2 regions of the Stenotrophomonas sp. YJH_SMC_138 genome follow, and region 2 is predicted to be linked to the other one. Evidence: predicted binding sites of a transcription regulator. Region 2 holds the regulator's gene; the other holds the start of a gene.
What was found. The regulator HrcA, encoded in region 2, represses chaperone genes, less so after heat shock. The targets are predictions, from matches to a motif close to TTNGCACTCNNNNNNNNNGAGTGCNAA.
Positions count from the first base shown of each region.

Region 1: a site for HrcA is predicted at 12,757-12,783, ahead of AC5P7I_RS03875 (co-chaperone GroES). Genes of this name have one in related genera too.

Region 1 covers NZ_JCAFTB010000001.1:865,809-880,828, forward strand. The annotation lists gene AC5P7I_RS03800 (hypothetical protein) at 1-82, opposite strand, end outside; gene AC5P7I_RS03805 (nuclear transport factor 2 family protein) at 86-517, opposite strand; gene AC5P7I_RS03810 (GIY-YIG nuclease family protein) at 662-925, opposite strand; glycine riboswitch at 966-1,055, shown strand; glycine riboswitch at 1,069-1,174, shown strand; gene AC5P7I_RS03815 (trimeric intracellular cation channel family protein) at 1,257-1,874, shown strand; gene AC5P7I_RS03820 (3-deoxy-7-phosphoheptulonate synthase) at 2,137-3,210, opposite strand; gene AC5P7I_RS03825 (hypothetical protein) at 3,505-3,762, opposite strand; gene AC5P7I_RS03830 (DUF6616 family protein) at 3,853-4,191, opposite strand; gene AC5P7I_RS03835 (DNA alkylation repair protein) at 4,240-4,980, opposite strand; gene AC5P7I_RS03840 (MarR family winged helix-turn-helix transcriptional regulator) at 4,977-5,477, opposite strand; gene AC5P7I_RS03845 (sensor histidine kinase) at 5,550-6,848, opposite strand; gene AC5P7I_RS03850 (response regulator transcription factor) at 6,881-7,588, opposite strand; gene AC5P7I_RS03855 (retropepsin-like aspartic protease) at 7,695-8,624, shown strand; gene AC5P7I_RS03860 (serine hydrolase domain-containing protein) at 8,692-9,855, shown strand; gene AC5P7I_RS03865 (DUF6445 family protein) at 9,948-10,559, opposite strand; gene groL (chaperonin GroEL) at 10,692-12,341, opposite strand; gene AC5P7I_RS03875 (co-chaperone GroES) at 12,423-12,710, opposite strand; gene AC5P7I_RS03880 (endonuclease) at 13,022-14,812, shown strand; gene cutA (divalent-cation tolerance protein CutA) at 14,881-15,020, shown strand, end outside.
Region 2 covers NZ_JCAFTB010000004.1:105,337-120,356, forward strand. The annotation lists gene AC5P7I_RS10845 (LysR family transcriptional regulator) at 1-672, shown strand, start outside; gene recN (DNA repair protein RecN) at 783-2,444, opposite strand; gene hrcA (heat-inducible transcriptional repressor HrcA) at 2,560-3,624, shown strand; gene grpE (nucleotide exchange factor GrpE) at 3,688-4,203, shown strand; gene dnaK (molecular chaperone DnaK) at 4,386-6,308, shown strand; gene dnaJ (molecular chaperone DnaJ) at 6,463-7,587, shown strand; gene AC5P7I_RS10875 (AraC family transcriptional regulator) at 7,648-8,445, opposite strand; gene AC5P7I_RS10880 (MFS transporter) at 8,518-9,717, shown strand; gene pdxY (pyridoxal kinase) at 10,332-11,240, shown strand; gene AC5P7I_RS10890 (prephenate dehydrogenase) at 11,237-12,361, shown strand; gene AC5P7I_RS10895 (hypothetical protein) at 12,581-12,775, opposite strand; gene AC5P7I_RS10900 (ABC transporter transmembrane domain-containing protein) at 12,846-14,618, opposite strand; gene AC5P7I_RS10905 (IMPACT family protein) at 14,611-15,020, opposite strand, start outside.

The DNA.
Region 1 (15,020 bases), on a different contig from region 2:
GCAGATACAGCAGGCCAGGCAGCAGCGCGATGCCGGCGACCAGCACGACGACGGAGATCCATGCGTTGCCGGCGGCACGCATCGCTCAGTGCGCCTTCGGTTTCGGGTACCACAGTGCGTTGACGATGACCCAGCGCTGGTCGAAACGCCCCATGTGGAAGTAGTCGACGAACCACGGGGTTTCCAGCCGCACCGAGGCCGCGTTGCCGGTCACGTCCAGCACCGTGCAGCGGCGATCCCATTGATCCTTCGGGGTCTTCAGCGCGCCCTGTTTCGTCAGCGAGACTAGCTCTTCCTTCGACATCCGGCGCAGGCCCAGGCGCTCGTCTGGCGTATCACCGAGGACCGCGCGCTTGGCCAGGTCCGGGTGCAGCGAACGGGCGACGCGCTGCGGGTCGGCCTCCAGCTGGCCATCGACGTAGTCGTGGCAGGTGGCTTCGATGGCCGCGATCGTGGCGGGGTCGGCGGCAGGGCTCGTTGCTGCGGAAAGCGCGAACAGCAGGGCAATCGTGGACATCCGGGTCTCCAGCTCTGGGCGCGGGCGGATCATCGCATGGGCCGAATGGCCCATCCACGCATGACGTGGATCTACTGTAGAGCCGAGCCCATGCTCGGCTCCCGCATCGGGCAGATGGAACAACAGCCGAGCCTGGGCTCGGCTCTACAAAAGCGCCTGCAGCCAGGCCAGCTTGCGTTCGCGGGGCTGCTGCTTGAGTTGCCACTCGGCCCGCGAGGCGGCGGCCCGGTCCGGGTATTCGCGCACGGCCAGCACGCGCAGCGGCGGCCGGGCCCGGGTGTAGCGCGCGCCCTTGCCGGCCTGGTGGGCGGCGAAACGCGCCTCCACATCGGTGCTGATGCCGGCGTAATAGCTGCCATCGCGGCATTCGAGCAGGTACAGGAACCACGGGCGGAGGGATGGGGCCATGCCTGGATTATGCCGTGCTGCACTGCAGCGGATATACTGGCGACCGAATGCAGGAGAGAGGCGCCGCGCTGGCGCCCGCCGAAGGCGCAGGCTCCCATGATCGCTCAGGCCGGTGGGCTGGAATCCCACCAACCATGCATTCGACTCGCCGAGCTGGAGAGAGGTCACCGGGCATGCTCGGGGCGATCCGCCGAAGGGGCACGCGGCCCATGCCGCTGAACTCTCAGGCAAAAGGACAGCGGGAGCGGCACCGGTCATCGTCATCCCGTCATTGCGCAGGCAGTGGCGGTGGTCGCGCATGGCCGGCCCCACCGCGCCCGGAGCCTGTCCCATGCTGCTGTCCATCATCTACCTGATCGCCATTTCCGCCGAAGCCATGACCGGCGCACTGTCCGCCGGCCGCCGCCGCATGGACCTGTTCGGCGTGGTCATGATCGCCTGCGTCACCGCCCTCGGGGGTGGTTCACTGCGCGACATCCTGCTCGGCCACTACCCGCTGGGCTGGGTGAAGCACCCCGAGTACCTGGGCTTCACCGTGTGCGCGGCGCTGATCGCCACCTGGGTGGCGCGCTGGATGCACCACTTCCGCCGCACCTTCCTGGTGCTCGACGGGCTGGGCCTGATCGCCTTCACCCTGATCGGCTGCTCGATCGCGCGCGAGGCCGGCCATGCGATGCCGATCGTGCTGATCGCCGGCATGCTGACCGGCGCGTTCGGCGGGGTGCTGCGCGACATCCTCTGCAACGAGGTGCCACTCATCTTCCAGAAGGAGCTGTACGCGATCATCGCGCTGCTGACCGGCGCGGCCTATCTGTTGCTGCTGCACTGGGGCGTGGCCGATGCCACCGCAATCCTGTGCTGCCTTGGCGGCGGCTTCGCGTTGCGCCTGCTGGCGATCCACTACCGCTGGGAAATGCCGAAGTTCGTCTACCACGACGAAGTGCATTGAGCCTCTTCGTAAAGTCGAGCCATGCTCGACTGCTCTTTGCAGGAAACCAACGCGCTTCGCGCGCAGGTCGGGCACGGCTCGACGCTACAGGAAGCGGTATCACCACCCCGGCGATGTACCTGGCGCTGTCGCTCATGCGCAGCGCCAGGCGCATCGCCGGTGCAGATGGGCCGGCCTCCAACTCCGACCGGCCCTGATCGCGGCCGCACCCCCGCAGGCGCTGGCCGCCATCCACACACGTGCCGCACTCAGGCGGCTTCGATCAGGCTGCTTCGGACACCTTCACGTCGCGACGGGCGCGCACGGCCGCAGCCAGACGCTCCAGCACCGTCACGGTGGTGTCCCAGTCGATGCAGCCATCGGTGATGCTCTGCCCGTAAACCAGCGGCTGGCCTTCCACCAGTTCCTGGCGGCCACCGACCAGATGGCTCTCGATCATCACGCCAACGATGCGCTGTTCGCCGTCTTCCAGCTGAACAGCAATGTCCTCGATCACCTTCGGCTGGTTCTCGGGGTTCTTCAGGCTGTTGGCGTGGCTGGCGTCGATCATCAGGCGCGTCGGCAGCTTGGCCTTGGCCAGCACCTGGCAGGCGTCGGCGACGCTGCCGGCGTCGTAGTTCGGCTGCTTGCCGCCACGCAGGATCACATGGCAATCCGGATTGCCGGTGGTCGACACGATGGCGGTGCCGCCCTGCTTGGTGACCGACAGGAAGTGATGCGGGTTGGACGCCGCACCCACCGCGTCAGCGGCGATCTTGACGTTGCCATCGGTGCCGTTCTTGAAGCCGACCGGGCACGACAGCCCCGAAGCCAGCTCACGATGCACCTGGCTTTCGGTGGTACGCGCGCCGATCGCGCCCCACGCCACCAGGTCGGCGATGTACTGCGGCGAGATCACATCGAGGAATTCGACACCGGCCGGCAGGCCGAGCTTGTTGATGTCGCGCAGCAGGCCGCGGGCAATGCGCAGGCCCTTGTCGATCCTGAAGCTGCCGTCCAGGTCCGGGTCGTTGATCAGGCCCTTCCAGCCCACCGTGGTGCGCGGCTTCTCGAAGTACACACGCATGACGATTTCCAGTTCGCCGGCCAGCGCGTCGCGCAGCGGCTTCAGGCGCTGGGCGTATTCGATGGCGGCCTTCGGGTCGTGGATCGAGCACGGGCCCACCACCACTGCCAGGCGGTCGTCACGGCCGTGCAGGATCTGGTGCAGGGCCGCGCGCGAGGCGCTGACGGTGTCGGAGGCTTCATCGTCACAGGGCAGCATCGCCAGCAGCTGGGCAGGCGGTGTCAGCGGTTCGATGGTGCGGATGCGCAGGTCGTCGGTGTGCGGGGGCATTGCAGGAGATCTCCGGAACGTTGGGGTCCCCAGCGTGGCGGCATGAAAAAAGCCGCCAGGTTCGCTGGCGGCTTTCGGGAATGCGTCTGAAGCTTTCTTCAGGGTGAGCGCAGTCCTTCCTCCGCCAGTGGCTTCGGAAAGTAATACCAGTAAAAGCGGGTGGCGGCTGCGTTCATGGGGTGTATTGATAGCACAGCTTTTGCGCAGTGCAAAATGTTTCATCCGCAACCGCGGGTGCGGTTCAGCGAGGCGCGCGCCGGCGCTGCCCACGCGGCAGCAGCCACGCAAAGCTGCTCATTTGCCATGCACTTCCACGTCCAGCAACAGGCCTTCGTGGATGTCGGCCCAGCGCTCCAGCACGCGGTCCAGCTCCTGCCTGGCCTCGTCCAGCTGCTCGGGATTGAGCAGGGAACGGGTGGTGTAGAGGTCGGAAACCAACCGCCGCAGGGCCGCCTCCGGGATGGCCACCGACGGCCCTTCCCGCCCCGGCAACTGCAATGTCGGGCTGTCGCCAAGCGGGCCGAACAGCGTGACCTGGAGCGTGCTCTGCATGATCAACTTCCCTGCGGATGGACATGGGCAATGTCCTGTTTACCGCGTCCGGGTGACAGGCGCATGTGCCATGCGCGTCCGGAGACGCTGCTACAAGGCGGCCAGGTCGGCAAGGTGCTGCCCCATCCCATCGTCTGCGCCGACGGCGTTGATGGTGGCGAAGTACTGATGCCAACCGGTGGCGGCAATGCCGGCCACCAGCGCATCGGCGTCCGCGCGGCTTGCACAGCGCCAGACCGCATAGAACTGCTCATCGCTGCCGTGCTGTACGCCCCTGGCAATGCGGCCCATCGCCAGCAGTGTGATGCGGACTGGATCGAACTGCTGCATGCCTGCACCGATACGGGCGAAGAAGGCATTCCGCTGCTCGGGCTGGAGCGTGGTCCAGGCGGGGGTGGCGGTGTAGAGCTCGATGAAGGTGTGCGACATGCTGCTTCTTCCTTGAAGGTTTGGGGGGTTGCCGGCCAGCGGCCGGCACTACCGGAGCGAGCGCATGGCGCGTTTGCGGATGTAGGCATTGGCATCACCAGGGTGCTGCTGTTGCCAGCGCGCGCACAGCGCACGCAGCCACTGCGGCTGTGTCTTGCCGGCATCATTGAGCCAGTTGCCGACCGAGTCCTGCACATAGCGCTCCGGGTCGTCGGCGAGTGCCTCCAGCATCGCCTCTGCAAGTTCCGGCTGCCGCTTGAACAGCGCGACATGTGTGGCCCACACGCCGCGCGGGCGCAGCGCTTCGCAGGCGAAGCGGCGCAGGTACGGCGATCCTTCCTGCGTCCATGGTTGCAGGTACTCCAGCGCCTGCAGTGGTGCGGCAACAATGTCGGCACGCAGCGCCAGCCACGCCCATTCGCGCACGCCGAAGTGCGGGTCGTCAGCCAGTGGCCGCATCGCCTGCAGCTTGGCCGGCAGCGTCGCGTCGGCGTCGCCGCCGATCAGGTAGCAGGCCCAGCCACGCACCGTGTCTGACGTATGCGCCTGCCAGCGCGCAGGCTCCCCCTGTCCGGCTTCGTGCAGCAACCGCGCCGCCAGCGCCATGCGCTGGGTGATGCCCTTGCCTGAGGCGTCGCGCATGCATTGCAGCGATTCCGGCTCAAGGGCAGGCGCCACCACCTGCAGCAGCGCGGTGAAATCCACGGCCAGGCATTCGGCCAGATGGGTGGCAGCAGCGCTGCCACTGTTGAGTGCATGCAGCCTTTGCGCAGGAACGGGCGTGCTCATGCTGCCGATTCCCGCCCGCCGTCCGTATGCTGCCAGACCTTGTGCAGCAGCTGCGACAGCTGCTGCTGTTCACCCGCATCCAGGCCGTCGAACAGACCGCTGATCCATTGCGTGTGCTGCTCGAACAACGACTCGGCCAAGCGCTTTCCCGGTGCGGTCAATACGATCTGCAGACGGCGGCCATCCCCGTCATCGCTGCGACGCTGCAGCAGGCCTTCACGCTGCAGGCCATCGAGCAGGCCGCTGATGGTGGCACGGGTCACGCCGGCACGCTCGGCCAGCAGGTGCGGCGGCAGCGTGCCACCGGCCCCGTGCAGCAGGAACAGCACGATGAAGCGGCCCTCGCTGAGCCCATGCGGTGCCAGCCGCGCGGCGCAGTCGCGATCGATCGACGAGGACAACGAGAGCAGCTGGAAGCACAGGCGCAGTTGCGCGATGTTGGCGTGGCCGCGTCGCTGCGATTCCTCCACCAGGGCCTGATGCTTGGCTTCGATCATCTCACGAACACGATATGGTTAGGCGCCTAATCATATAACCGGATAGCCGCCATCTGTAAACCACAGCCGATATCAGGGGAGCTTTCCCAGCAGCAGGCGCGCGATCAGCCCGCCGCCCTCGCGGTGCAGCAGCTGCAGTTCGCCTGCGTGACGCCTGGCCACGTTGGCGGCCATGGCCAGTCCCAGCCCGGTCCCACCGGTAGCGCGACTGCGCGAGCTTTCGCTGCGCTGGAACGGTTGCAGCAGGCGGACACGATCAGCTTCGGCGATACCCGGCCCGCGATCCATCACATCCAGCTGCACCCCATGTCCCCACACGGCGACATGCAGCTCCACGGCGCCCGCGTAACGCTCGGCGTTGTCGATGAGATTGTCGACCGCGCGCCGGAGCAGCAGCGCATCGCCATGCCACGGCAGCGTATCCGGGCACTGAAGCGAAATGTCGACCCCGCGCAGCAGCGCCCCTTGCAGGCATTCCTGCAGCAGGGCAGCCAGATCCAGCGAGCGCATCTGCAAGGGCTGCAGCTCGCCGCGTGCATAGTCCAGCACCTGCTCGATCATCGCGTCCATGCGTTCGATGTCCGCCACCATCCGGGCGGCCTGTGGTGCGGGAGCGAACTCGGCGCGCAGGCGCAGGCCGGTCAGGGGCGTGCGCAGGTCATGCGCCACTGCCGCCAGCATACGGGTCATGTCCTGTGCCTGGACCCGCAGGCGTTCGCGACCGGTGCTGATCGCGGCGGCCAGCATCTGCACTTCGCGTGGGCCATCGTCGGGCAATGGCGATTCGGCCTGCAGGTCGACCCGTGCGCTCGCTTCGGCCAGGCGCCGCAGCGGGCGCCCCAACCGGATCGACGCCCACGCCGCCAACGGCGCCAGCAGGATCGCACCGCCCAACAGGGCGAGCATCACCTGGCGGCGCCAGGCCGCCAGGTCACTATGGTCGCTGCCGACCACCCGCCAGCGGCCGTCGGCCTGGCGCATCCCCAGTTCAAACGGCGGCCACTGCATCGCGGTCAGCAGCGCGGCCTGTGATTTCAGCACGCCAGCACGACCGGAGGCGTCCAGTACCGCGCCACCCTCGATGACCTGCACATCGGGCGCCCTGCCCTGCCCCGTCCATGCCAGGCGTACATCCTCGGCCGGCATGCCCATCTGCGCGGCCGCCAGCTGCGCGAGCCAGTCGCTGGCGCTACCTTGGGGGGGCGCGTCCTGCGTCGCCCTGCGCAATCCCAGTGACGCCGGCGCCTGTTCCCCACGCAGTACCTGCATCGCATGGTCCAGCCGCATCGGTGGCGGCGCGGGCCGGGGCATCCAACCCACCACTGCAACGCTGGCCAGGGTTGCCAGCAGCAGGCTGGCCAGCGCCAGCATCGCGATCCAGCGAGTGGTCGACCACCGGCTGCTCACAGCACCTGTACCTCAGCGTCGAAGCGATACCCTTCCCCGCGCAGTGTCTGCACGAGGGCTTCTGCCCCGGACGCGGCCTGCCCGAGCTTGCGGCGCAGGCGGCTGATCGCGAGGTCGATGGCACGGTCCACGCTGTCACTGGCTTCTCCGCGACTCAACTGCAGCAGCTGCTCACGCCCCAGCACCCGCCCGGGACGTTCGGCCAGCGCCAGCAACAGGGAAAACTCGCCACGACTCAGCACCAGCTCGGCACCGTCCGGTGCGAACAGGCGACGCTGGTCGGGCAGCAATCGCCAGCCATCAAACCGCAGCTCGCTGGCCACCTGCGTGCGCAGCTTGTCCTGACGGCGCAGCAGTGCGCGTACCCGCGCCAGCAGTTCACGCGGATCAAAGGGTTTGGCCAGGTAGTCGTCCGCGCCCATCTCCAGGCCGATCACGCGGTCCGGTGCAGCCCCCATCGCCGACAGCATCAGGATCGGGATCGCCCTCGCCTGCAGCCTGCGGCAGACCGACAGCCCATCCTCACCGGGCATCATCCAGTCGAGGATGATCAGGTCCGGTCGTTCGGCCTGCAGCAGCACGTCCAGTGCCGCCGCATCCGCCGCCAGGCGTACCTGGTAGCCGTGCAGCAGCAGGTGGTCGGCGATGGCGTCGCGGATGCTGGCATCGTCGTCGACGACGATGACACGGATGGGAGTACTCATTCGGACAGTATCCAGCACCTGTGTATCAGGACGGTATCAACGCCGATATTCCGGCGATACGCCGCCGTGCGCCAATGGTCACCCACGATCACTGCGGAGTCTTCCCTTGCGCCTCTTCCTGTTGCCCCTGTTCGCCGCTCCCTTGCCTGCGCTCGCCTCCAACGCCGCCGCGCACATCCTGCCGATGTGGATGCAGGGCGGTCATCCGGCGGTGGCCGTCTCGCTGGACGGGCGCGCCGAACCGCTGCGCTTCGTGGTCGACAGTGCCGCGGGGGCAACGCTGGTCGATGCCCGCGTCGTGCGGCGCTATGGCCTGGAGGATGCGGATGCAGAGGTATCACAGGCGCAAGGGGCGAGTGCAGCTTCGGCGCGGTTGCAGCGCATGCGCAGCACGTCCTGGCAGCTGGGCAGCTGGCAGCTGCAGGCCCAAGCCATGAACGTGGATCTGTCATCGTTGCCGAAGGATGATGATCCAGCCATCGACGGCTTGATCGGCAACGATCTGACCGGGCGCTGGGACACCCGTTGGGACTTCGGCCGCAATCAACTGGCGCTGTGGACACCCGGCGGATTGAACCTGGAAGGACCGGGTTGCCAGCCCAATGCGCTGCCCGGCCGCACTGGCGGCCTGCGCCAGTTCGGCTTCATCACGCTTGCACTGGGCGCGCCTGCGGTGGACGCCATCGCCGTGGTCGACACCGGTGCCGCACAGACCGTCCTCAACGCCGAAGCCGCCCGCGCACTGGGGCTGCGCACCGACGGCAGCGACGCGCGGGTGCGGGTGCGTGAAAAGGGCACCGAAGGCCTGGGCGGCGGCAAGCAGGCAACCTGGCTGTACACCCTGCCCGGCATGACCGGCGGCGGCTGGCAGCACCCGTCGATGGAGGTCCGCATCAGCGAACTGCCGGTGTTCAAGGCGATCGGCCTGGAGGGCCGGTCGGCGCTGATCCTCGGTGCCGATGCAGTGCGCGGCGGCCAGGTGGACATCGGTGCCGGCGCAGCACGGATCTGCCTGCGCCGGCCGCAGGCCGGCTGACAACTGGCGATGACGCCAGCGGCAGCCCGGCGTAGCATCACCGTGCGCCCCACCAGGAGTTCCACGCATGTGCCGTGCCACCCTGATGTTGCTGACGCTGCTCCCGCTGGCGGTACTGGCCGCGCCGCCACCCGTGCCCTCGCCCACTCGCATCGATGCCGAAGCACAGCGGCTGATGCAGGCGGCCCATGCGCGCGGGATGGCGCTGGCGGTGATCGATGACGGCAAGGTGGTGCATGTGGCCGCCTACGGTGAACGCAACGCCGCAGGCGAGCCGCTGCGCACCGACACCGTGATGTATGCCGCATCGCTCACCAAGATGGCCTTCGGCCACCTGGTCGCACAGCTGGCGCAGGACGGGGTGATCGATCTGGATGCCAGCATCGCCACAGCTCTGGACGTGCCGCTGCCAGACTACCCGCCCGAACCGAAAAAGTACGCCGACTACAGCGTGCTGGCGAGTGATGCACGCTGGCGCCGGCTCACGCCGCGAAAGCTGCTGAATCACGCCAGCGGCTTTGCCAACTTCGGCTTTCTCGAACCGGATGGCCGGTTGAAGTTCCACTTCGAGCCCGGCAGCCGCTACGGCTATTCCGGCGAGGGCCTGATCCTGCTGCAGTTCGTGATCGAACGTGGGCGACTGGGCGAGGATGTGGGTGCGTTGATGCAGCAGCGCGTGTTCGATCGCTTCGGCATGGCGCGCACCAGCATGTCGTGGCGCGCGGATTTCGCCGGCAACCTGGCCGATGGCTGGACCGTCGAAGGCGATACAGAGCCGCACGATCAACGCAGCCGTGTGCGGGCGGCAGGATCGATGGATACCACCATCACCGACATGGCCCACTTCGCCGCCGGTTATGTGCGCGGCGATGGGCTGTCTGCGGCAATGCGCAGGGAACTGGTGCGGCCGCAGCTGCCGATCACCACCGCCAGCCAGTTCCCAACGCTGCAGCCGGAGCTGCCCGTTGCGCAGCAGCACCGGGATCTGGCCGCGGGCCTGGGCGTGGTGACCTTCCGTGGCCCCCAGGGTGCAGGCTTCTACAAGGGCGGCCACGACGATGCGGTCGGCAACACCCTGGTGTGCATCGAGCGGCACAAACGCTGCGTGGTGATCCTGGGCAACGATGTACGGGCCGAGGCCACCTTCCCGGCACTGGTGGCGTTCGTGCTGGGTGATATCGGCGTGCCATGGCAGTGGGAGTACGGCGCGGCGAAGGCCTTCGTCGAATGAAGGCGCGATGATCCCTGGGCGGGGAGTGCGGAGGGATGGGAGCAACCATGCATGGCGTGTGGATCCACCTCACGCGTGGATGCCTGCTCCGCTCAGCGCGCCTGCTCGAAGAACATCAGGTACACCAGCCGGCCATTCTCCGGGCGGTCGCCGAACGCTGGCCCGGCGGTATGCCAGAACCAGGGCCGCAGCAGCACCAGCCGGTTGAAACGCATCGGGATGCGCATGGTCATTCCCCACTGGCTGTCGTCGTTGCTGTCGCGCTCGATGATGTCACGATGCATGTCGCCGCCGTTGGCATAGCCCAATGCGGCCAGCTCCGCTGCATCCAGGGCCATGCGCTCGGTGCCGGTACGGCGGTGGCGGAAGAACTCGGTGCCGCCCTCGCAGTGCTCCGGTGCACTCAGGTAGAGGATGCCCGACCAGTGCGAGTGATCGGCGTGCACCTTGGCGCGGCCGGTGTCACCGGCCAGGGTAAGGCGGAACTTGCCATGCGACTGCAGTGGGTTGACCGGCCGCAGCGGTTCGTTGACCAGCCGCGAGACCGCGCCGGACAGCCCGTCCAGTTCCAGCCGCTGCTGCGAATTGCGGCCGGGGAATGCGCCCTCCTGCACCGGATAGGTCAGGCCCAGCGCCGCCTGGCGCAGCCCCTGCGCATCGGCAGGAGAAAGGAAGTCGTCGACGACGATGAAGGAGGTAGGCATGGCCACCGAGCGTAGCGATGCGCTGCTGCGGCGGCAACCGGGCAACGAAAAACCCCGCCTTGCGGCGGGGTTCTTCCTTGCATCGGGAGGGCGTGCCGACCAGGGTCGGCAACGACCGCCGGGGACGTGGACTTAGAAGTCCATGCCGCCCATGCCACCCATGCCGCCCATGCCACCGGCGCCACCCATGGCCGGCTCGTCCTTCTTCGGAGCTTCGGCAACCATGGCTTCGGTGGTGATCATCAGGCCAGCGATCGAAGCGGCGTTCTGCAGCGCCGAACGGGTCACCTTGGTCGGGTCCAGGATGCCGAACTGCAGCATGTCGCCGAACTCGCCGGTGGCGGCGTTGTAACCGAAGCTGCCGGTGCCTTCCTTGACCTTGTTGATGATGACCGACGGCTCGTCGCCGGCGTTGGCCACGATCTCGCGCAGCGGGGCTTCCATCGCACGCAGGGCGATCTGAATGCCGTGGTTCTGGTCTTCGTTGGCGCCCTTCAGGCCGGCCAGCGCGGTGATCGCGCGGACCAGGGCAACGCCGCCGCCCGGAACCACGCCTTCTTCAACGGCCGCACGGGTCGCGTGCAGGGCGTCGTCGACGCGATCCTTCTTTTCCTTCATTTCGATTTCGGTCGAGGCGCCGACCTTGATCACGGCAACACCGCCGGCCAGCTTGGCCACGCGTTCCTGCAGCTTCTCGCGGTCGTAATCCGAGGAGGTGTCCTGGATCTGGGTCTTGATCTGCGCCACGCGTGCATCAACGTTGGCCTTGTCGCCGACGCCGTCGATGATGGTGGTGTTCTCCTTGGAGACCTGCACCTTCTTGGCGCGGCCCAGGTCCTTGATGGTGGCCTTCTCCAGCGACAGGCCGACTTCTTCGGAGATCACGGTGCCGCCGGTCAGCACGGCCATGTCTTCCAGCATCGCCTTGCGACGGTCGCCGAAGCCCGGGGCCTTGACGGCCACGACCTTGACGATGCCACGGATGGTGTTGACCACCAGGGTGGCCAGCGCTTCGCCTTCAACTTCCTCGGCCACGATCAGCAGCGGCTTGCCGGCCTTGGCGACGCCTTCCAGCACCGGCAGCAGGTCACGGACGTTGGAGATCTTCTTGTCGTGCAGCAGGATGAACGGGTCATCCAGGTCAGCGGTCTGCGACTGCTGGTTGTTGATGAAGTACGGCGACAGGTAGCCGCGGTCGAACTGCATGCCCTTGACCACGTCCAGCTCGTTGTCCAGGCCCGAGCCTTCTTCAACGGTGATGACGCCTTCCTTGCCGACTTCCTTCATCGCGTCAGCGATGATCTGGCCGATCGACTCGTCCGAGTTGGCCGAGATGGTACCGACCTGGGCGATCGCCTTGTCGTCGGCGGTCGGCTTGGAGATGTTCTTCAGCTCGGCGACGGCGGCCGAGACGGCCTTGTCGATACCGCGCTTGAGGTCCATCGGGTTCATGCCGGCGGCAACGGCCTTGGCGCCTTCGCGGATCAGGGCCTGGGCCAGCACGGTGGCGGTGGTGGTGCCGTCGCCGGCATCGTCGTTGGTGCGCGAAGCAACTTCCTTCACCATCTGCGCGCCCATGTTCTCGAACTTGTCAGCCAGTTCGATCTCCTTGGCGACGGAGACGCCGTCCTTGGTGATGGTCGGCGCGCCGAAGCTCTTTTCCAGCACGACGTTGCGGCCCTTCGGGCCCAGGGTGGCCTTGACGGCATTGGCGAGAACGTTGACGCCGCGCACCATGCGCGAACGGGCGTCTTCACCGAAACGAATATCCTTGGCAGCCATTGCATTTACCTCATTGGTAGCGCCGGACGATGCCCGGCGGCTGGGAGTTTGGGATCAGGTTGAAACAGGTCGCGCCGGGGCTCAGCCGATGACGGCGAGCACGTCGTCTTCGCGCAGGACCTTGTATTCGACGCCTTCGCTCTTGTACGAGCTGCCGGCGTACTGGCCGTAGATGACCTTGTCGCCGACCTTCAGCGACGGCGCGCGCACGTTGCCGTTGTCCAGCGGCTTGCCGGGGCCGACGGCCACGACCTCACCCTTGGTGGACTTTTCCTTGGCCGAGTCGGGGATGACGATGCCACCGGCGGAGATTTCGTCGGCTTCGATCGGCTTGACCACAACGCGGTCGTGCAGCGGCTTGATGCTCATAGGAGACCTCTTAAGTGATTGATTGGTCTAAAAAAGTCCGGCGATGTTAGCACTCACCCCAAGCGAGTGCCAGAACCGCACGTGAAGAAACCCGACAACGTCGGGAGCAGGGCAGAGATGGAGCCCCGGCGCCCCCTTTCAAGGGCGGAATGAAAAAATTTTTCCGCCCGCGCGCCTCGGCCAAGGCGTCGGTCTTGGACAATTTCGGTGACAAGCGTCGCACTGTCAGATATCTGACGTTCATTTACGACAAAGTGTCACCGGATCGGCCTTAGGCTCGGTCAGGCATTCCCAATCACAAGGAGTAGTCGATGCGATTGCTGTCCCCGCTTGCCGCCGCCTGCCTGCTGGCACTGGCCGCCGCGCCGGCCCAGGCCGAGGTTTTCATCAACGAACTGCACTACGACGACAGCACCGCCGCCGGTGACGTCGGCGAAGCCATCGAAGTGGTCGCCACCGCCGGCGAGGACCTGTCCGGCTACCGCCTCTACCTCTACAACGGCAGCAATCCTTCGGCGGCCGCGGTCTACGCCAACAACCCGGTCCCGGCCGGCACCGCCGCCGGCTGCGGCAGCGCGACCATCGCCGTGGTCAACTACCCGACCAACGGCATCCAGAACGGCCCCAACGACGGCATCGCCCTGGTCGATGCCAGCGGCAAGGTGGTCCAGTTCCTCAGCTACGAGGGCGCCATCACCGCCTCCGGTGGCCCTGCCGCCGGCATGACCAGCCAGAACATCCCGGTGGCCGAGACCAACAGCACGGCCGCGGGCACCTCGCTGCAGCTGACCGGCAGCGGCAGCCAGTACACCCACTTCACCTGGGCCGAGTCGGCCAGGCAGACCTTCGGCAGCTGCAACAACGGCCAGACCTTCAGTGGCGGCGGAACCCCGGGCCCGAACACACCGCCGTCGGTCTCCACCACCACCCCGGCGCAGGGCAGCAGCACCTTCCCGGCCGCCGCCGACCTGGAAGTGGTGTTCAGCGAGACGGTGAACCTAGCCAGTGGCGCCTTCGCCCTGAGCTGCGGCACCTCCGGCAGCGTGCCGTTGACCTTCCCGGCCAGCGGCCGCAGCGTGAAGCTGTCCACCAACACTGCGCTGGTGGCCGGTGAGGCCTGCCGCTTCGACATCCGCGCCGCGCGCATCACCGACCTGCAGGGCGCGCACCCGGCCGCCGACAGCCGCATCGCCTTCACCGTGGCCAGCACCGGCGGCAATCCGGACCCGGGCAACCCGGGCGTGCCGGCCGGCTACTACTCCAAGGTCAACACCAGCAGCCCCAGCCAGCTGCGCTGCTCGCTGCATGCCACCATCAAGGGCCACACCGCCTACCCTTACAGCGGCTCGGGCACCAGTACCTGGACCATTCTGGAAATCGCCGACGAGGATCCGAACAATTCCGGCAGGATCCTCGATGCATATCGCAACCACAGCTACGCCAAGGTGACCGATCGCGCCGGCAGTGGCAGTGGCCTGAAGTACAACCGCGAGCACACCTGGCCGAACTCGCTGGGCTTTGCCACCACCACCGGTGACAAGGGCTTGCCGTACGCGCCGTATACCGACACCCACATGCTGTACCTGACCGACGCGCAGTGGAACGCCGACCGCGGCAACAAGCCGTTCGGCAAGTGCGACGCCAACTGCGGCGAGCGCGCCACCGAGGCCAACAACGGCCAGGGCGGCGGCAGCGGCGGCTATCCGGGCAACTCCAACTGGGTGCGCACGCCGGACGGCAACACCGGCACCTTCGAGGTGTGGGGCAAGCGCAAGGGCGACATGGCGCGTGCGGTGATGTACATGGCGATCCGTTACGAGGGCGGCAAGGATGCGGCCACCGGCCAGTCCGAGCCGGACCTGGAGCTGACCGACGACCGCAGCAAAATCGTCAAGACCAGCAGTTCGCCGGCCTACATGGGCCTGCTGTCCACGCTGATCGACTGGCACCTGTCCGATCCGCCGGATGATGCCGAGCGTGCGCGCAATGACGTGATCTACAGCTTCCAGGGCAACCGCAACCCGTTCATCGACCACCCCGAGTGGGCAACCCCGGCCCTGTTCACCTCGGCCAAGCCGGCCACCTGCCAGCTGGCCAACTGACCGCGCAACGCAGCGGTCCACTGCCGCCGCCGGGCCCTGACCCGGCGGCGGCCCTATACTCGGCGGTCATGTCGACCGTCGATCCCGTCCTGCTGCTGTTGACCACCTGCCCGGACCGGGCCAGTGCCGAGCGCATCGCGCACGCGCTGGTCGGCGAGCGCCTGGCGGCATGCGTGACCCGCCTCGATGGCGCGCAGTCGACCTACCG
Region 2 (15,020 bases):
GAGGCCGAGCGCTGTGCCAGTGCCCATGCCGAGCCGCGCGGACGGCTGCGGGTAAACTCCAACGTGCCGTTCGGCCAGCATTTCCTGCTGCCGCTGCTGCCGGCATTCCTCGAACGCAACCCGCAGGTAGGCGTGGACCTGACCCTCAATGACGAGGTGATCGACCTGCTTGAGCAGCGCACCGACGTGGCGGTGCGGGCCGGTCCACTGAAGAGCTCCAGCCTGGTGGCGCGGCGGCTGGGTGCGACGCGGATGATGATCGTGGCTGCACCGGCCTACGCGCAGCGGCACGGGCTGCCACGCACTGCCGAGGAGCTGCAGTCGCACAACCGGTTGGATATCGGCCATGCGCGCGCGATGCAGGGCTGGCCATTGTTGCAGGACGGGCGCGAACGCATGCTGCTGCCCAGTGGCAACGCGCGCGCCAGCAACGGCGATGCGCTGCGCCAGCTGGTGCTGGGTGGGCTGGGCATGGCGCGGCTGGCAGCATTCCAGGTGCAGCAGGACATTGCCGCCGGGCGCTTGCTGCCGGTGCTGGAGGACGCCAATCCCGGTGACCTGGAAGAGGTGCACGCGGTGTTCCTGGGGCAGGGCGGCTACCTGCCGCTGCGGGTGCGCGCGTTTCTTGATTTCCTGGTGGAGAGCGTCGATCTGACGCAGCCACAGGGGTAGTGCCGGCCGCTGGCCGGCAACCTCATGATCTTCATCCACCCGCATCGGGGTGCCGGCCAGCGGCCGGCACTACCTTGCGGAAGCCGAGCCAATGCTCGGCTCGGCCGGCGTTACACCTGCAGCAGCTTGCGTGCGGCGGCGCGCGCTTCCTTGCTCACTTCCACGCCGCCGAGCATGCGCGCCAGTTCTTCCTCGCGCGCCTTGCTGTCCAGCTTTTCCACTGCGCTCTGGGTCATGCCTTCCACCGGGGCCTTGCTGACCCGGTAATGGGCATGGCCCTTCGAGGCGACCTGCGGCAGGTGGGTCACGCACAGCACCTGGCGCTTCTCGCCAAGGGCGCGCAGCTTCTGGCCGACGATGTCCGCCACCGCGCCACCGATGCCGGAGTCGACTTCGTCGAACACCATGGTCGGCACTGCATCCAGGTCCAGCGCGGCCACTTCGATGGCCAGCGAGATGCGCGACAGTTCGCCACCCGAGGCCACCTTGCGCAGGGCACGCGGTGGCTGTCCGGCATTGGCCGCCACCAGGAATTCCACGCGCTCGGCACCCTGCGGGTCGGGCTTGCCGGCGTCCTGCGGTTCCAGCTCGATCAGGAACTGGCCGCCGCCCATGCCCAGCTCGGCGATGATGCCGGTGGTGGTGGCCGACAGCTCGGCAGCGGCGGCGCGGCGGCTGGCGGTCAGCAGCCCGGCCTGCACGCGCCACGCCGCAGCGGCCTTGTCGATCTCGCCGGCGAGGCGCTGCAGGCGTTCGTCAGCCCCACGCAGCTGTTCCACTTCGGCGTGCATGCGCTCGCGCTGCGCGCCCAGTTCGTCCATCGGCACACGGTGTTTGCGGGCCAGGTCGTGCAGGCGGCCGAGGCGACGCTCGTTCTCCTCGAACTGTTCCGGGTCGGCGTCGAGGTCGTCATGCACGCGGTCCAGCAGCGACAGGGCTTCGTGCAGCTGGATCGAGGCGTTTTCGATCAGGCCGTCGACCTCGCCCAGGCGCGGGTCGTGTTCGATCAGGCGCGACAGCTCGTGGCGCACCTGCTGCAGCAGGTCCAGCGCGGAACTGCCGTCGTCGCCATTGAGCTGGTTGCTGGCCGCCTGGCAGGCACTCAGCAGGGCACTGGCATGGGCCTGGCGGCGGTGGCTGGCGCCGAGTGCGGCAATCGATTCGGGTTCCAGATCCTCGCGGTCCAGTTCGCGCAGCTGGTGCTCCAGGAAGCCGATCCGGTCACTGACGTCGCCCTGCTGCGACAGCGCCAGCGATTCATCGACCAGCGCCTGCCAGGCCGCAGCGGCGCGGCGCACCTGGCGGCGCTCGTCCTCGTTGCCGGCATAGGCATCCAGCAGGGCCAGCTGCGAAGGGCGCGTCAGCAGGGCCTGCTGCTCGTGCTGGCCGTGGATCTCCACCAGCAGCGAGGCCAGGTCGCCCAGCTGCGCCAGGGTCACCGGGCGGCCGTTGATCCAGGCCCGCGAGCCGCCATCGGCACGGATCACGCGGCGCAGCTGGCACTGCTCCTCGTCGTCCAGCTCGTTGTCGGCCAGCCACTGGCGCGCGGCCTGCAGCTGGTCCAGCGCGAACTCGGCCGACAGCTCGGCGCGCGCGGCGCCGTGGCGGACCACGCCGCTGTCGGCGCGCAGGCCGGACAGGAAGCCCAGCGCGTCGACCATCAGTGACTTGCCGGCGCCGGTCTCGCCTGAAACCACGGTCATGCCTGGCCCGAACTCCAGTTCGGTGGCGCGGACGACGGCGAAATCCTTGATCGAAAGATGTCTGAGCATGGGTAAGGGGGTGTCAGCAGCCGCGCAACGCTAGCACGCGGGCGCGGGAGGTCCAATGACTTGCCAAGGTGATCCGCCGCCATTATCTAGTGTCCGTGTCTCACAGGTTGATTCCATGCACGGTTCTCCCGACCAGCTTGCCCCGCGTGCGCGCCATCTGCTGCGCACGCTGATCGCGCGTTACATCCAGGACGGTGAGCCGGTCGGCTCGCAGACGCTGGCGCGCGTGGCCGGGCTGGAGGTCAGTCCGGCCACCATCCGCAACATCCTGGGTGACCTGGAAGACCTGGGGCTGCTGGCTTCGCCGCACACCTCGGCCGGGCGCGTCCCGACCGCACATGGCTACCGGGTGTTCGTCGACAGCCTGCTGCAGATGCAGCCGCCGGGCGAAGGCGAGCTGGCCCGGCTGCGCCAGGAACTGGCCGGCGGCGGCAGCACCCAGGCCCTGCTTGGCAGCGCCTCGGAGCTGCTGTCGGCGATGAGCCACTTCGTCGGCGTGGTCAGCGCCCCGCGGCGCGAGCAGTTCGCGTTCCGCCAGATCGATTTCGTGGCGCTGGACGGGCGCCGGGTGCTGGCGATCCTGGTGTTCGCCGACAACGAGGTGCAGAACCGGGTCATCGAGACCCGCCAGGAGTTCGCGCCGGGCCAGCTGGAACAGGTCGCCAACTACCTCAACGCGCATTTCGCCGGCCTGCCGATGGCCGAGATCCGCACCCGCCTGCTGCTGGAACTGCGTGATGCCCGTTCGGAGCTGGAGCAGCTGCTGGCGCACAGCATCGAGCTGGCCGAGCAGGCCCTGCAGCCGGCGGCCGATGACATGCTGGTGGCCGGCCAGACCCGCCTGATGGGGGTGCAGGACCTGTCCGACCTGGAGCGGCTGCGCGAGCTGTTCGAGCTGTTCTCCAGCAAGCGGGAGATCCTGCAGCTGCTGGAGCGGACCATCCAGGCGCCCGGCGTGCGCATCTTCATCGGCGAGGAGACCGGGATGATGCCGCTGCAGGGCGTCTCGCTGGTCACTGCCCCTTACACGGCCAATGGCCAGGTGCTGGGCGTGCTGGGCGTGATCGGCCCCAAGCGGATGGCCTACGACCGGATGATCCCGCTGGTCCAGGCTACTGCCGATGTACTCGGCGCGGCGTTTTCGCCAGCCGGGCGCACTCCTGGAACATCCGACGCTTGAAACGCAGCATCCCGCCCACACTAGGGTGGGTGGAGGCGGAGACTGACCGCCAGGGACCCAGACATGAACCACGAACATCCAGATATCGAATCCCAGCAGACTGCCGCCGATGCGGCCGCCGCCGCCGGCGTCAACGACGAAGTGGAGCGCCTGCGCGCCGAGGTCGAGCAGATCAAGGCCGATGCGCTGCGTGAGCGCGCCGACCTCGAGAACCAGCGCAAGCGCGTTGCCCGTGACATCGAGCAGGCCCGCAAGTTCGCCAACGAGAAGCTGCTGGGCGAGCTGCTGCCGGTGTTCGACAGCCTGGATGCCGGCTTGAAGGCGGCCGGCGATGACCCGCATCCGCTGCGCGAGGGCCTGGAGCTGACCTACAAGCAGCTGCTGAAGGTTGCCGCCGACAACGGGCTGGTCCTGCTGGACCCGATCGGCCAGCCGTTCAACCCGGAACACCACCAGGCCATCAGCCAGGTGCCGGCCCCAGACGCCGCCCCGGGCAGCGTGGTGACCGTGTTCCAGAAGGGTTACCTGCTCAACGAGCGCCTGCTGCGGCCGGCGCTGGTGGTGGTGGCCGCCGACTGACCCCTCCAGGGCCGGAAGGCGGGAATGTCCCGTCACCCGGCCCGACGCTGAACGCGCCGGGCGACCGGAAACACAGCGTTCGGGAGATGGCTTGAATGTTCCACGAGCCTCCCCCACATCGTATTCATCCACCGGCCGAACGGCCGGACTGACCCCAACAAGCATCCTCAGGAGTCTCCCCCATGGGCAAGATCATTGGTATCGACCTCGGCACCACCAACTCGTGCGTGGCGATCATGGACGGCGGCAAGGCCCGCGTCATCGAGAATTCGGAAGGCGATCGCACCACCCCGTCGATCGTCGCCTACACCAAGGACGGCGAAGTCCTGGTGGGCGCCTCGGCCAAGCGCCAGGCCGTCACCAACCCGAAGAACACCTTCTACGCGGTGAAGCGCCTGATCGGCCGCAAGTTCACCGACGCCGAAGTGCAGAAGGACATCGCCCACGTCCCGTACAGCATCCTGGCCCATGACAACGGCGATGCCTGGGTGGCCACCAGCGACGGCAAGAAGATGGCGCCGCAGGAAATCTCGGCCAAGGTGCTGGAAAAGATGAAGAAGACCGCCGAGGACTTCCTCGGTGAGAAGGTCACCGAAGCGGTCATCACCGTGCCGGCCTACTTCAACGACAGCCAGCGCCAGGCGACCAAGGACGCCGGCCGCATCGCCGGCCTGGACGTCAAGCGCATCATCAACGAGCCGACCGCGGCCGCGCTGGCCTATGGCCTGGACAAGGGCGACAACAAGGATCGCAAGATCGTGGTGTACGACCTGGGCGGCGGCACCTTCGACGTCTCGGTGATCGAGATCGCCAACGTTGACGGCGAGAAGCAGTTCGAAGTGCTGGCCACCAACGGCGACACCTTCCTGGGCGGCGAAGACTTCGACAACCGCGTCATCGAGTACCTGGTTGAAGAATTCAACAAGGACCAGGGCATCGACCTGCGCAAGGATCCGCTGGCCCTGCAGCGCCTGAAGGACGCTGCCGAGCGCGCCAAGATCGAGCTGTCCAGCGCCCAGCAGACCGAAGTGAACCTGCCGTACGTCACCGCTGACGCCTCGGGTCCGAAGCACCTGAACATCAAGCTGACCCGCGCCAAGCTGGAAGCGCTGGTGGAAGACCTGATCAAGAAGTCGATCGAGCCGTGCCGCGTCGCCCTGAACGATGCCGGCCTGCGTTCGAGCGACATCAGCGAAGTGATCCTGGTCGGTGGCCAGACCCGCATGCCGAAGGTGCAGCAGGCGGTGACCGAGTTCTTCGGCAAGGAACCGCGCAAGGACGTCAACCCGGACGAAGCCGTGGCACTGGGCGCTGCGATCCAGGGCGGCGTGCTGGGCGGCGACGTCAAGGACGTGCTGCTGCTGGACGTGACCCCGCTGTCGCTGGGTATCGAAACCATGGGCGGCGTGTTCACCAAGATCATCGAGAAGAACACCACCATCCCGACCAAGGCCTCGCAGGTGTTCTCCACCGCCGAGGACAACCAGTCGGCCGTGACCGTGCACGTGCTGCAGGGTGAGCGCGAGCAGGCCCGCTTCAACAAGTCGCTGGCCAAGTTCGACCTGTCCGGCATCGAGCCGGCCCCGCGTGGCCTGCCGCAGGTGGAAGTGTCCTTCGACATCGACGCCAACGGCATCCTGCACGTGTCGGCCAAGGACAAGAAGACCAACAAGGAACAGAAGGTCGAGATCAAGGCCGGTTCGGGCCTGTCCGAGGAAGAGATCGCACGCATGGTCGCCGACGCGGAAGCCAACCGCGAAGAAGACAAGAAGTTCCAGGAGCTGGTGCAGGCCCGCAATCAGGCCGATGCCCTGATCCACGGCACCCGCAGTGCCATCACCGAGCACGGCAGCAAGGTCGGCGGCGATGTCATCGGCAAGGTCGAGGCGGCCCTGGCCGACCTGGAAACCGCGATGAAGGGTGACGACAAGGCACAGATCGAAGCCAAGTCGAAGGTGCTGGAGGAAGCCGGCCAGTCGCTGTTCGCCGCTGCTTCGGCCGACCAGGGCGGTGCCCCGGGTGCCGACGCCGGCAACGCCGGCAAGGCGCAGGACGACGTGGTCGACGCCGAGTTCACCGAAGTCAAGGACGACAAGAAGTCCTGATCCGGACCGACACGGGACGCTGGCCATCAGCGTCCCGTTGTCGCATCAGGGTCCTGACCGCCCACCGGCGTGTCGGGGCGCCCGACGCAAGAGCGGACCTGGTTCCGCTCTTCCGCTTTGACGAATCCCGACTTTCCGGAACCAGATTCACCATATGAGCAAGCGCGATTACTACGAAGTGCTGGGCGTTGCCCGCACCGCCACCGACGACGAGCTGAAGAAGGCCTACCGTCGCTGTGCGATGAAGTTCCACCCGGACCGCAACCCGGGTGATGCGGCGGCCGAAGCCTCCTTCAAGGAGTGCAAGGAAGCCTACGAAGTGCTGTCCGATGGCAACAAGCGCCGCATGTACGACAGCCACGGCCACGCCGCGTTCGAGCACGGCATGGGCGGTGGTGGTCCGGGCGGCCCGGACATGAACGATATCTTCGGCGATATCTTCGGCAACATTTTTGGCGGGGGCGGCGGTGGGCCGCGCCAGGCCCGTCGCGGCGCCGACATCGGCTACGTGATGGAGCTGGACCTGGAAGAAGCGGTACGCGGCGTTGAGCGCCGCATCGAGATCCCGACCCTGGCCGAGTGCGGCGACTGCGATGGCAGTGGCTCCGAAGACGGCAAGGTCGAAACCTGCAATGTGTGCCATGGCCGCGGCCAGGTGCGCATCCAGCGCGGCATCTTCGCCATGCAGCAGGCCTGCCACAACTGCGGCGGCCGTGGCCAGATCATCGCCAAGCCCTGCAAGACCTGCCACGGCAACGGCCGTGTCGAGGAAGACAAGGTGCTGTCGGTGAAGGTGCCGGCGGGCGTCGATACCGGCGACCGCATCCGCCTGCAGGGTGAAGGTGAGGCGGGTCCGGCCGGTACGCCGCCGGGTGACCTGTACGTGGAAGTGCGCGTGCGCGAGCATGCGATCTTCCAGCGCGATGGCGACGACCTGCACTGCGAAGTGCCGATCCGCATCTCGCAGGCAGCGCTTGGCGACACCGTACGCGTGGCGACCCTCGGCGGCGAAGCGGAAATCCGCATCCCGGCCGAGACCCAGACCGGCAAGCTGTTCCGCCTGCGTGGCAAGGGCGTGCGTTCGGTGCGCAGCCGCAGCGAGGGCGACCTGTACTGCCGCGTGGTGGTGGAGACCCCGGTCAACCTCACCAACGAACAGCGCAAGCTGCTGGAGCAGTTCGAAGCCACCTTTGTCGGCGAGGAAGCACGCAAGCATTCGCCGAAGTCGGCGACGTTCATGGATGGCGTGAAGGGCTTCTGGGACCGGATGACGTCCTGAGTTTTTCAACCGAAGCGTTGAGCGGTAGCGCCGGGTCATGCCCGGCGTTTTCGTTTGCGATCAGCGGAAAAACGCCGCGGGCGTCTGCCCCAGTTGGCGTTTGAACATGCTGGTGAACGCGCTGGGGCTGTCGTAGCCCATCGCCAGCGCCACATCGATGACCTTGTCGCCGACTGCCAGCCGCTCCAGGGCGGCCAGCAGGCGCGCCTGCTGCCGCCACTGCCCGAAGGTCATGCCCAGTTCGCCGGCGAAATGGCGCTGGATGGTCTTCACGTCCACCTGCAGGGCCTGGGCCCAGTCCTGCAGCGTGGCGTCGTCGGCGGGATGCTTCTGGATGTGCTGGCAGATCCTCTGCAGGCGCGGGTCGGTGGGCGAGGGCAGGTGCAGCGGCAGCACGTCCATGCGGTGCAGCTCGTCCAGCAGCAGGCGCACCACGCGACCGTCGCGGCTGTCGTCCACGTGCGCGGACTCGATCAGGCTGGCCGCCAGCAGTAGTTCGCGCAGCAGCGGCGCCACCTGTACTGCGAACGCCCCATCCGGCAGTTGCGGTGCAAAGTCCGGTTCCACGTACAGGCTGCGCATGTGCACCTCGGCGATGCAGTCCACCGCATGCACCATGCCGGCCGGAACCCAGATCGCGCGGGTGGAGGGCACGACCCAGCGGCCACCGTCCGCGCGCACCACCATCAGGCCGGACATGGCGAAGACCAGTTGGTGACGGCGATGCCGGTGTGGCGCGATGTGGGTACCGGGCGGGTAGTGCCGGGCGCGGCTGGTCACCGGGCGGTGTACCGGCACTTCGTTCCACGGCGCGGTCTCGCGGATCGGGCAGGGAGTGTCCTTTTTGCGATAGGCCATGACCCGAACGCGGCAGAAGGGAGTGGGGGCCCACCGTAGCATGCGTGGCTCGCCCCCAACCTGACTGTGTCCATGTCGACCCTGGCTTCTCCCGCAACGACCTCACGCCCGGTGGCTCCCGGCGTGCTGGCCGCCATCTCCACCTCCCATGTCGTCAACGACATGATGCAGTCGCTGATCCTGGCCATCTATCCGGTGATCAAGGGCGGCTTCAACCTCAGCTTCACCCAGATCGGCCTGATCACGCTGACCTACCAGCTCACCGCGTCGATCTTCCAGCCGTTGATCGGCATGGCCACCGACCGCCGCCCGGCACCGTACTCGCTGCCGATCGGCATGGCCTCGACCCTGTGCGGCATGCTGCTGCTCGGCTTTGCGCCGAACTACGCGGTGGTGCTGATGGCTGCGGCGATGGTCGGCATTGGTTCGGCCATCTTCCACCCGGAGGCCTCGCGCATCGCCCGGCTGGCCTCGGGCGGTCGCCATGGCTTCGCGCAGTCGGTGTTCCAGGTGGGTGGCAACTTCGGTACCGCGCTGGGGCCGTTGATCGCTGCGGCCGTGATCGTGCCGTATGGCCAGCGTGCCGCATCATGGTTTGCCGGCGCCGCGCTGATCGGCATCGCGCTGCTGACCTATGTTGGCCGCTGGTATGCACTGCACCTGGGCACACCGCGTCCGGCCAACACCGCGTCTATGGCCCCGCGGCATTCGTCGCGCACCGTGGCCAAGGTGCTGGCGATCCTGCTGGTGCTGATCTTCAGCAAGTACTTCTACATGGCCAGCATCGGCAGCTACTTCACCTTCTACCTGATCCACCACTTCGGCATTCCGGTGGCACAGGCGCAACTGCATCTGTTCGCGTTCCTGGTGGCGTCTGCCGCCGGTGGTTTCCTCGGCGGCCCGCTGGGTGACCGCATCGGCCGCAAGCCGATCATCTGGACCTCGATCCTCGGCGTGGCCCCGTTCGCGCTGATGCTGCCGCACGCCGATCTGCTATGGACCACAGTGCTGGCAGTGCTGATCGGCTTCGTGCTCTCCTCGGCGTTCTCGGCCATCGTGGTGTACGCGCAGGAGATGATGCCGCACCGCATCGGCATGGTGTCCGGCCTGTTCTTCGGCTTTGCATTCGGCATGGGCGGGCTTGGCGCGGCCGTGCTGGGCATGCTGGCAGACAGGACCAGCATTGAATTCGTCTATCAGCTGACCGCGTTCCTGCCACTGCTCGGCATCGTCGCGGCGTGGCTGCCGCCATCGCGGCCTGCTGCTCACTGAGGGGGTTGGGTTTGCAGGGCTTGCAGCCCTGCACCTGCAGAGGCAACGTCAACAGCAGAAGCGGGCTATCCGTGGGTTGGCGGGGTGGGTCCGGTTGCAGGGGACGCCGTAAACCCATCCCTGGGGGCTTGGCCGCGGCATCCATGCCGCGGACACCCCTGCAACCGGACCCACCCCGCCTTCGACAGTTTCCTGCGATCCGTCGGAACGGCTCTTGGGGTCAGATCCGTTTTCCGAAGGAAAACGGATCTGACCCCGATTTATTTCGGTATCCCACAGATGTGCCGACCAACGGTCGGCACCCACCAACAGTCGCGGGAATCTGTCAGAAGCGGGGCGGTGTGGGTGGGCAGGACCGTTGGCGCCATGGATGGCGCCATCGAGCCCCCATGGGTGAGGGCGCTTCGCTTGCGAAGCACTGCTTCGCAAGCGCCCGAACGCACAGCCGCCAGCGGCTGGGCCGGACCCCGGAGGGGGGTTTACGGCGTGTCCTGACCACCCACACCGCCCCGCCATCCCACGGAATGCGGTTCTTGATCTTGCTTCGGCTTCGCCTTCGGCAGGTGCAGGGCTGCAAGCCCTGCCGAAAACTCCCTTGGGCGTAGAATGCGGCCATGAGCGAATCCCTTGATAACCACCTGGTCCACGGCCGCCGCCAGCGGCCGGATGGGCCGTCGCCGATCGATGTCATCTCGGTCCAGTCGCAACTTGTGTACGGCCACGCCGGCAACAGTGCCGCCGTCCCGCCGATGCGCGCACTGGGCGTGCGCGTCGCCGAAATCCCGACCGTGCTGCTGAGCAATGCGCCGTTCTACGACACTACGCGGGGCCGCGTGCTGCCCGCCGACTGGTTTGCCGACCTGCTGCTGGGTACCCACGAGCGTGGCCTGCCGCAGCGGGCGAAGATGCTGGTGTCCGGTTACTTCGGCAGCACCGCCAACGGTGCGGCCTTCGCCGACTGGCTGGACAACATCCTGCCGGCCTGCCCACAGCTGCGTTACTGCCTGGACCCGGTGATCGGTGATACCCATACCGGACCCTACGTGGAACCGGGCCTGGAAGCGATCTTCGCCGAGCGCCTGCTGCCCCACGCCTGGCTGGTGACGCCCAATGCCTTCGAACTGAATCGCCTGACCGGCATGCCGGCACTGGCCGAGGCCGATGCCATCGCCGCCGCGCGCACGCTGCTGGATCGTGGCCCGCACTGGGTGATCGCGCACAGCGTAGGCGGCAACCCGGGTGAGCTGGTCACCCTGGCGGTCGGGCACGAGGAAACCTGGCGCTGGACCTCACCGCTGCTGCCGGTGGACGTGGCCGGTACCGGTGACGTGCTGATGTCGCTGGTGGTGTCGTTCCTGCTGCGCGGTGAGTCGATGCAGCAGGCGATTTCGCGCGCGATTGCCGGCACCCATGCGGCGCTGGAGGCGACCCTGGACAACGGCTTCGAGGAGTTCGACGTGATCGCTGCCGCGCCGGCGGCGCTGGCCGAAGGAACGCGCTTCCGCGCTGAACGCGTGGCATGAGCGGCCTGGATCCACGCACGCCGCGCACGGTCGGCATCGTCGGCAGTGCTGGTGCCTATGGGCGCTGGCTGTGCCGCTTCTTCCAGCAGCACCTGCAGCTGCAGGTGATCGGCCATGACCCGGCCGACCCGGACTCGCACACGCCGGAACACCTGCTGGCGCAGGCCGATGTACTGGTGTTCTCGGCACCGATCCGGCACACGCCGGCGTTGATCGCCGAGTACGTGCGGCAATCGGCGGGCCGCGAGCAGGGCAGGCTGTGGCTGGATGTGACCTCGGTAAAGGAGGCACCGGTGCAGGCGATGCTGGCCTCGCAGGCCGAAGTGGTCGGACTGCACCCGATGACCGCGCCACCCAAGGCGCCGACCCTGAAGGGGCGGGTGATGGTGGTCTGCGAAGCGCGGCTGCAGCACTGGCGGGCATGGGTCGATACGCTGTGCACCGCGCTGCAGGCCGAGTGCGTGCGCGCGACGCCGCAGCACCACGACCAGATGATGGCGCTGGTGCAGGCGATGGTGCATGCCACCCACCTGGCGCAGGCAGGCGTGCTGCGCCAGTACCAGCCGCAGCTGGGCGATCTGGCCGCGATGATGCCGTACCGTTCGGCGTCGTTCGAGCTGGACACGGCGATCATCTCGCGCATCCTGTCGCTGAATCCGGCGATCTACGAAGACATCCAGTTCGGCAACCCGTACGTGGCGCCGATGCTGGAGCGGCTGGTGGGGCAGCTGCAGGCCCTGCAGGTGCAGGTCGGACAGGGCGACGACGGCGCACGGGCTGCATTCCGTGAGCAGCTGCTGTCAGCCAATCGCAGTGCCTTCGGCGAGCAGGCCCTGGCGGATGGCAACTACACGTTCGAACGCGTGGGGTATCTGCTGGCCGATCTGACCGAGCGCAACGCGCTGTCGGTGCACCTGCCGGAGGACCGGCCTGGCTCGCTGCGCGAGCTGTTGAACGTGTTCGAGCAGCATGGCATCAGCCTGGCTTCGATCCATTCCTCGCGCACGCCCGGCGGTGAAGTGCACTTCCGCATCGGATTCGTGGCCGGCAGCGATCCGGCGGCGATCACCCGGGCCGCGGCCGACGTGGACGCCAGCGGCATCGGACGGGTGCTGGGCTGAATTCATCCACAGGCGGTGTGGATGGTTTCTGAGCAAACGTGTGGATAACCCTGCGCAGCCCTTGTCAGGAAAGGCTGTCAAGATGCTTGGTGAAAAATTGATCACGCCTTCTTGTGGAGTCGAGCCTTGCTCGACTGCCCTTGGCAAAGAGCGTGTCGACCGAGGTCGACACCTACCAGAGCAGGGCGACACGGCCAGTGCCCACCAAGGTGGGCAGCGCTAGATCATCAACCGCAGTTCGCCGCCGCTGGTGGTGAATTCGCGGCCATTGCGAACCAGATGACGCCCGTCATCCAGCTCGTAACGCGGCGTGGATTCAGAGTGATGCCCGCTGCCATTCGCCTCGGGCTTGAACTCGATGATGATGTGGCTTTCGCCATTGCTGTCGACTGCAGGGAACTGACGGAACGACATCGCGTACCTCCTTCAGCGGATGCTGCTGATGCGAGGCCAGCTTGGTCCGGCCGATGTTAGCCGGCCGTCATCAATCGATGAACTGCAGTCGTGCCAGTTCAGCGTAAAGTCCGCCTTCGGCCAGAAGCTGGGCATGGGTACCTTCGGCCACGATGCGGCCCTGGTCCATCACCACGATGCGGTCGGCCTTGAGCACGGTGGCCAGGCGGTGGGCGATGACCACCGTGGTGCGACCGGCCATCAGCCGCTCCAGCGCCTGCTGCACGCTGTGCTCGCTCTGTGCGTCCAGCGCGCTGGTGGCTTCATCGAGCAGCAGGATCGGCGCGTCCTTCAGCAGTGCGCGGGCAATCGCCACGCGCTGCTGCTGGCCACCGGACAGGCGCGCACCGCGTTCGCCCAACTCACTGTCGTAGCCCTGCGGCAACGCGCGCAGGAAGCCATCGGCCTCGGCCGCACGCGCGGCAGCTTCGACCTCGGCGTCACTGGCCTGCAGGCGGCCATAGCGGATGTTGTCGCGCGCACTGGCCGCGAACAGCGTCGGCTGCTGCGGCACCAGCGCCAGCTGCGCGCGCAGCTCGGCCGGATCGACCTGGCGTACGTCGATGCCATCCACGCAGATGCGGCCGCTGGCCGGATCGTGGAAGCGCAGCAGCATCGACAGCACCGTGCTCTTGCCCGCGCCCGACGGGCCGACCAGGGCCACCGTCTCGCCCGGGCGGACATGCAGGTTGAAGTGGTCCAGCGCGGCCTGGTCCGGACGTTGCGGATAGTGGAACACCACGTCGTCGAACTGGATTTCGCCGCGCAATGGTTGCGGCAGAACGTGCGGCTGCGCCGGCGCACGGATCTCGATGTCTTCCTGCAGCAGCTCGCCAATGCGGCCCATGCCACCGGCTGCACGCTGCAGTTCGTTCCACACTTCGGCCAGCGCGCCCACCGAGCCGCCGCCGATCAGCGCGTACAGCACGAACTGCCCCAGCGTGCCGGCACTGAGGCGCCCGTCGATGACATCGTGCGCGCCCAGCCACAGCACGCCAACGATGGCGCCGAACACCAGCAGGATGGCGCTGGCGGTGACCAGCGACTGCGCACCGATGCGTCGGCGCGCGGCGCCGATGGCATCGCCCAGTGCCTTGTCGAAGCGTCCGCGCTCGTAAGGCTCGCGTGCATGTGCCTGCACCGTGCGCACGGCGCCCAGCGTCTCGCTGGCCAGGCTGTTGGCATCGGCGATGCGGTCCTGGCTGCTGCGTGCAACCGTGCGCAGCTTGCGCGCGCCGATGATGATCGGCAGTACCGCCAGTGGGATGCCGAGCAGCGACCATGCCGCCAGCCTGGGGCTGGTGACGAACAGCATGGCCAGGCTGCCGACCACGGTGACGCTGCTGCGCAGGGCGACCGACATGGTCGAGCCGACCACGCTGCGCAGCAGTTCGCTGTCAGCGGTCAGGCGCGAGACCAGTTCGCCGCTGCGGCTGCGGTCATGGAAACCGGCACCGAGTTGGATCAGGTGTGCGTACAGGCGGCTGCGCAGGTCGGCCACGACTTTTTCGCCCAGCAGCGACACGAAGAAGAACCGTGCGGCCGTTGCCAGTGCCAGCACCACCGCCACCAGCATCAGCAGGGCGAAGGCACGGTTGATCTGGCCACCGCTGGTGAAGCCGTGGTCGATCATCTGCTTCACGGCGGGGGGCAGGCTCAGCGTGGCGGCCGAAGAGACCGCCAGCGCCAGCAGCCAGGCGGTGAACAGCCCGCTGTGGCGGCGCACGAACGGCCACAGCGTCCGCAGGCTGCCGAGGCGGCGCAGCGGTGGGGCCGAGGCGGGGGCGTCGTCCTTGTCAGTCATCCTGGTCGTCGTCTTGTATGCGGATACGGTCACGGGTGGCGTCGCGCAGGCGGATTTTCAATGCATCGACCTGATCGGCCGGCAATTCGACCCGCAGGCACACGCCGTTGGCATCGAACTGTTCATCGCGCTTCACGGCGCCGAAGCTGGGAAGGGTGGCATGCAGGGTGCCCAGATCCTCGAAGCCGGCCAACAGCTGCAGCCGGGCCATCGCCACCAGCGGCAAGCGCGGGGCGGTACGCAGGCATTCGGCGGCGGCGCCACCGTAGGCGCGCACCAGTCCACCGGCGCCCAGCTTGATACCGCCGAACCAGCGCGTCACGACCACCATCACCCGGTCGAAGCCCTGGCCGTCGATCGCAGCCAGGATCGGCCGCCCAGCGGTGCCGGCGGGCTCGCCAT